2 regions of the Paenibacillus sp. J31P316 genome follow, and region 2 is predicted to be linked to the other one. Evidence: a T-box and tRNA genes for the amino acid it is inferred to sense, from the RefSeq annotation. Region 2 holds a T-box; the other holds one or more tRNA genes.
The links. The T-box of region 2 lies ahead of AC0YNU_RS04055 (valine--tRNA ligase). A T-box ahead of a tRNA ligase gene usually reads a tRNA of that ligase, here a tRNA-Val.
Positions count from the first base shown of each region.

Region 1: it has a tRNA-Val gene. The T-box ahead of AC0YNU_RS04055 (valine--tRNA ligase) is inferred to sense a tRNA for this amino acid. The anticodon was not compared.

Region 1 covers NZ_JBWDNI010000002.1:1,085,113-1,088,530, reverse strand. Annotated here, with positions in the region: tRNA gene AC0YNU_RS10495 (tRNA-Val) at 17-92, opposite strand; gene AC0YNU_RS10490 (C40 family peptidase) at 292-1,215, shown strand; tRNA gene AC0YNU_RS10485 (tRNA-Val) at 1,333-1,408, opposite strand; gene AC0YNU_RS10480 (hypothetical protein) at 1,553-1,720, shown strand; gene AC0YNU_RS10475 (DUF3892 domain-containing protein) at 2,199-2,465, shown strand; gene AC0YNU_RS10470 (MBL fold metallo-hydrolase) at 2,618-3,334, opposite strand.
Region 2 covers NZ_JBWDNI010000001.1:934,167-937,584, forward strand. Annotated here, with positions in the region: gene AC0YNU_RS04055 (valine--tRNA ligase) at 1-2,268, opposite strand, end outside; T-box leader at 2,430-2,670, opposite strand; gene AC0YNU_RS04060 (LysM peptidoglycan-binding domain-containing protein) at 2,817-3,418, opposite strand, start outside.

The DNA.
Region 1 (3,418 bases), on a different contig from region 2:
TTCATTAGACGAGTTATGGTGATCTGGACAGGGTTCGAACCTGTGACCCCTACCCTGTCAAGATAGTGCTCTCCCAGCTGAGCTACCAGATCATATAAGGTCTTACGCTTTCTCGTAAAAATGATTATATCTGAAATGATTTGAGATTGCAAGAGGGGAATCTATTTTTATTTTTGCCTAGCGAGAGCGGCATGCATAGTCGTTTCGAGGTCAGGTCATACTACATGTCCGTATGGAAAAACGTTCCTAATCCATGACAGACATGACGAAGACTCGGGAGGACCTGATCGTATGAAGCGTAAGTTAACTTTCGTTGCCATGGCTATGCTGCTGGCATCCTGTTCGTCCAATGAGCATGCTGGCGGGGGCGCGGCGGCGAGTGACGCCGGATCCGCTGTCAAGCTGCGGATCGAAGGGAATGCGCAAGCATTTCCATCTGCGTACTGGACCGAGAAGGGGAAGGTATGGATTCCTGCCGAACGGGCTGCCGACCTGCTTAACTACCGTTACGATCTGAAGTCTGGCAGCCATTCGGCGGCTATGGGCTTCAGCGATCCGATGTATGGATTTGCCGCGGATTCCAAACAAGCCCAAATCGGGGACGATCATGTCCTATTAAATGAAGCGCCGCGCATGATGGGACAGTCGCTTTGTTTAGAGCTTGGATCGCTATCCCAACTGCTGCAAACACCAGTAACCTGGGATGACAAGAACGACACCGTCGTTATCGGTCCGCCGAAGAACATGGACCCGGTGAGAACGCCTGCTGCCGGTACGCCAGGCATGCCGTTCAAAGCCCAGGCAGTCGATACAGATGATGCCGGCCATGCAAAAGCCGATGAGATTATCGCCTTCGCAAAGCGCTATATGAGCACGCCTTATAAATTCGATGCGGATCCGTATGCCCAAAGTCGTACATTCGATTGTTCGTCCTTCATGCAGCATGTTTTCGGGCATTTCGGCATCGACTTGCCCCGCTCGTCCAATTCGCAGTCCACAAAAGGGACCTATGTGACCAGATCGAACTTGAAGAAAGGGGATCTCGTCTTCTTCCATACGCCCGGCAGATACAGCAGCAACGATATCGTCGGGCATGTCGGTTTGTATATTGGCAACAATCGAGTCATTCAGACGTACGGGGACCCTGGCGTTACCATTACATCGCTTGAGGGTTCTTGGGACAAACGTTTCTTGCACGCACGCAGAGTGCTGTAATATACGAAGACATAGAAAATCCTTCTCCCATTCCGAGGGAGGAGGATTTTCTATGTTTTTGGGTTAATGGACAATTAAAAAACCCCTTGAATACTCAAGGGGTTGAATGGTTAATTATGGTGATCTGGACAGGGTTCGAACCTGTGACCCCTACCCTGTCAAGATAGTGCTCTCCCAGCTGAGCTACCAGATCATGTTGTTTTGTTGCAGCGACAAGTAATAATATAGCAAAGCTCAATTTAGAAGTCAACCCTATTTACGAAAAAAGATTCTAATTATTCGTAAGCCCGCATATGGTGTACTCAAGCATCGATACTTGGAGGGGCGGGGTTGTCTAGTGGCGGAGGAAGCTGCCTATTTGGCGGTATGGCTGATCGGTCTGTTCGGTATTGTCGGTACAGTATGCGTGTACGTGGCAAAGATGGTCATTCAGGATTCTACCTCGTATGATGAAAGCTACGTTTGGAAGCGGAAGCTGCCTCCGGAGGCGAGAGATAAGCGGTGAGCGAAGAGCTCGCCAACGTTTGATATTCTTCGCGATGGGTATACTATTCCAAAGATTGTTACTCGCAATCAGGAGTGGTAGCCATGAAGAAACGATTAGTTGTCGTAATAGGCTTGATATGCTGTACGGGCTGCGCTCAACTTGAGCCGTCTGCCCCTGTATCCGCTCCTGGGACGATGCTCTTTGACAGCGTAACCAGGTCGGTGTATCCGCGGGAACAGTCCGTATTCAGCGATGTATACGAGCCTTCGGATCAAACGCGAGAACTGGTGCCCAAACTACCGGGTGAACCGTCTGCCGGCCAGCAGAAGCCCCCTCTATTGAATACGAATTAACGATAACGTACGAATGAACGGCTCGTCCAGGCGCTACTGCGTCTACCGGATGTAGCCGTTTTTTTTGCGTGTCGTTCGCGAATAGCAGAAGGGCCGTTGAGAGATCCTACTTGAGCATCTACAAATTTGAAGGAGGAACGCAAATGACACGCTTATATCATCCGATGGACGAAACGGGAGGAGCGGACAGAGAAACGTTCGTTGCAGCCCGTAAAAACGGTGACGGCGATCTGATGTCCTTCAAAACCTCGTCAGGCCGGGAATTGAATTATGAAGAAGCGCTTGCGGAAGTGAAGAGCGGAACGATTGCCGGCGTCAATGCCTTTAAGGGCAAAGACGGCGACATCTACATCCGCGGCGATGCGGACGGAGACCCTTCGAACAATTTGGATCAACTGCCGAACTTCTAGCCGTTTCTGAGCGGTTAGCAGGGGCGATACAATCGTTTAGCTCTGTCCCATAGCCAATGCATATATCAATAAAAGCCCGCTATTTAAGCGGGCTTTTGTCTTGTCGTTGGATGCGAGCAAAGCATGTCCATCCATTTTCAAATCGGATCAAACTAGAACTGATAGCGCTCATGTTGTTCCACGAATCGCATAATCCCGGTTTTTCCTTCGTACTGCGGCTTCGTATCATCATAGTGCATGAGCCAGATCCGTTCCTGAACAGACAAGGGAAGGGACTGCAGCTCTGCCAGCGTCGTATGCACGATACCGGGCGGTTTCAGCTGACAATCATGAAAGATCGTCTTCACACCGCGTTCTTCGACGAGCTGGCGCAGCAGATCAGGGTTGAAGATCAAATCGGCCGAATAGAAGAATGTATCGTTAAAGAGATACGAGTAGCTCGTTTTATTCGGAATATGGGCGGTTTGGATCGGTTCAACGGCTAAACCCGGAAGAAGCGATGTCTTCACGCCCGGCTGAAGGAGGCGTACCTCGAAATAGTCGTCCAGCGAAGCGCACTCGTCCTGCAGCAATCCGCCTTTGAGCGAGCTCTCCCACAGAGGCGCAGCCAGCGGTTCGGGAATGAATAGCAGCGGCCTGCGCCCGAAGACGAATTTCATTTGAAAAGCAAGCTCTTCCATACCCCCGATATGATCGGCATGGATATGGCTGATTAGCAGCGCATCGATTTCGCGAATCGGCTTGCCGAGCCTATATAAGGAAAGCGGTGCCGTGATACCGCAGTCCAGCAGAAGCGTTTGGTTATCGGAGTAGATTAGCGCGTTCGTATTAAAGTAGGTTTTGGCGAATGCGCTGCCCGTTCCGAGCATTTGAATATCCAAGCGGACATCCTCCCCCAGCGTTACGATACTTTTCAATTTATCATCTCTCTTCGGAAATGGAAAGAAAAACTA
Region 2 (3,418 bases):
CTTGCTCATCGGTACATTCACCTCGGCGCGGATGTTCCGTACCGAACGGATCATCTCCATGAGCAGCTCCATCTCGGCAACGGCATCCGGCGCTTCGAACGCCGCGTCATAGACTGGCCATGGCGCAAGCATGATCGTCTCGCCTTCGTGCGGAAGATGCTGCCATATTTCTTCGCTGATGAACGGCATGAACGGATGAATCAGCCGCTGCGTGCGGTCCAGCACGTAAGCAAGCACGGATTGCGTCGCGCGTTTCGCCTCGGCATCCTGACCGTTCAAGTTCAGCTTCGCGAACTCGATGTACCAGTCGCACAGGTCATCCCATATGAAATTGTACAGGACGCGGCCCGTCTCGCCGAAATCATAGCTGTCGATCAAACGCGTCGTATCTGCAACCGCTGCGTTCAAGCGATGCAGAATCCAACGGTCCGCGGTACCGAGGTTCACGTTGATGTCAATATCGGCCGCCGTCACGCCTTCCAGGTTCATCAGCGCGAACCGGGATGCGTTCCAAATTTTATTCGCGAAGTTGCGAGCCTGCTCGACGCGTTCCCAGCGGAAGCGAAGATCCTGACCCGGCGTGCTGCTCGTCGAAATCATATAGCGCATCGCATCGGCGCCGTATTTCTCGATCACCTCGAGCGGATCGACGCCGTTGCCGAGCGATTTGGACATTTTCTTGCCGTTCTCGTCGCGGACGAGACCATGCATAAGGACATCCTTGAACGGAATTTCATCCGTGAATTCGATGGCCGTGAAGATCATCCGGGCAACCCAGAAGTAAATGATATCGTAGCCCGTAACGAGTACGTTCGTCGGGTAGAAGCGCTTCAGATCTTCCGTCTCTTCCGGCCAGCCGAGCGTGGAGAACGGCCACAGTCCCGAGCTGAACCAGGTATCAAGCACGTCTTCGTCTTGGCGGAGCGATTCGCTTCCGCAGGCGGAGCAGGCCGATTGATCCTCGCGCGCGACGTGCATTGCTCCGCAGGCGTCGCAATACCAAGCCGGAATGCGGTGCCCCCACCAGAGTTGACGGGAAATACACCAGTCGCGAACGTTCTCGATCCACTGCAAATACGTTTTGTCGAAGCGGTCCGGAACGAAATTAACGCCCTTCCCGTTCTTCTGCGCGTCAATCGCGGCGTCGGCGAGAGGCTTCATATCGACGAACCATTGCGTCGACAGATACGGCTCAACGACCGCGCCGCTGCGTTCGCTGTGGCCGACTTGATGAACATGGTCCTCGATTTTGATGCATACGCCGCTGGCTTGCATATCGGCGACGATGCGTTTCCGGCAGTCCGCGCGGTCCATGCCATTGTACGGACCCGCTTCTTCGTTCATCGTGCCGCTCTCGTCCATGACGACGATTTGCGGCAGGCTGTGGCGCAGACCGACCTCGAAGTCGTTCGGGTCATGCGCCGGCGTGATTTTGACCGCGCCGGAACCGAACTCCTTCTCGACGTACTCATCCGCGATGATCGGAATTTCCCGGCCGATAATCGGCAGGACGATCATCTCGCCGATGAGATGCTTGTAGCGCTCGTCTTCCGGATGAACCGCAACGGCCGTATCGCCGAGCATCGTTTCCGGACGCGTGGTCGCGACCGTAATGAATCCCGAGCCGTTCTTCAGCGGATACTGCAGATGATACAAATGGCCGTTTACTTCTTTATGCTCAACCTCGATATCCGACAATGCCGTGCGGGCGGCCGGATCCCAGTTGATGATTTTTTTGCCGCGATAAATCAAGCCTTTCTCATATAACCGTACGAAAACTTCGCGAACGGCTTGGGAGAGACCTTCGTCCAGCGTGAAGCGTTCGCGCGAATAGTCCAGCGAGAAGCCCATTTTGGCCCATTGCTCGTGGATCGTCGCCGCGTAGCTGTCTTTCCACTCCCACACTTTCTCCAGGAACTTCTCGCGCCCCAAGTCGTAACGGGACTGACCTTCCTCACGCAGCTTCTGCTCCACCTTCGTCTGCGTCGCGATACCGGCATGGTCCGTACCCGGAAGCCAAAGCGTATCATAGCCCTGCATCCGCTTAGCGCGGATCAAAATATCCTGCAGCGTAAAGTCGAGGGCATGACCGATATGAAGCATGCCCGTAACGTTCGGCGGCGGAATAACGATCGTATACGTTTCGGCCGAAGGCCGTTTACCCGCTTCGAAAAATTTACCTTCCATCCAAAAAGGATACCATTTGGTTTCCGCGGCCTTCGGGTCATAAGTCGTCGGCATTTCAGTTAGGATTTGTTTCTGCGACATGTGTTTTCCTACCTCCATAATATGTCCTCACCCGTCTCTTGCGCGGATTCGCGCAACACAGGCGTAGATTCGCTAGTAAGTATGAGCCCTTCGACGTGCAGCGGGCGCAACATGCTCCCATCGTCGTAAATCGAAAAAAAAATAAACCTATCGCCCTTATAGCAAAGGACGAAAGGTTTGGGCTTCCGCGGTACCACCTTTGTTCCGAAACAGACGATTCCGTCCGTCCGGCAACTCATTCACAGATAACGGCTGCAGCCGGCCGCAACTACGCGAATGTCTTCGCTTCATTCCAGCAACTCCAGGGCGACCAGTCGCAGCATATTCCTGCAGAACCTCGCAGCGCAATCGGTTCCACTCTCTGAAGGTATTCCTGCCACTCTTCCCCATCAACGTCAGTATAAACATAATTATTGCCTTATTTTTTCTATCATACACGTTCTTATTTGCAAACGTCAATCCCAGGCGGACGTCAGCCTGCCTGATTACATAGCAAAAGCCTGCCGAGAGGCCTCTAAGAGGCTTCTGGCAGGCTTTAGAACAGCGATTCAAGGGATGTACAGGACTTGGCCCTCGCTGACGCTTTGATCGCTTAGCCGGTTGTAGAGCGCGATCTCCCGCGCCTGCAGCTGGTAGCGGCCCGCAATAAGGTCCAGCGTTTCTTCGCGCTGCACGATACAGATGCGCATCTTGCGGAACGCATGATCTTCGCTCGGACGAAGCAGGTTTTTCCACTCGATCTCATCTCCGGAGGTTTTGCGGCTCTGCGCGGCTTCGCGCTCCGCATGCTGCTCCGCGGCAGCTTTGGCCTCCTGCTCCCGCTTGCTGGACTGCAGGAGCGACCTGAAGCTGACATTGGTTGCGCCTTGCTGCGCCGCTTCATCCTCTGCCGGCTTGCCGGATAGCGCGACGCGAAGCTGTTTGCGCTCCGCATCGGTATCATGCTGCACCGTCACATCGCCGAACGACTGAACCGCTTCAGGCGCGGAGGGCGAGCGGAATGGAGATTCGATTTCCTGCTGAACGAAAGCGGACGGTATTGAAGGCGCCTCTTCCGGGACAGGCTCTTGCTGCCACGCCTGCGGCGGCGGAATATCCGCTTGAAACGCCGGCGATTCAGACGGCTGAGCGAATTGCTGGCGCTCGGCTG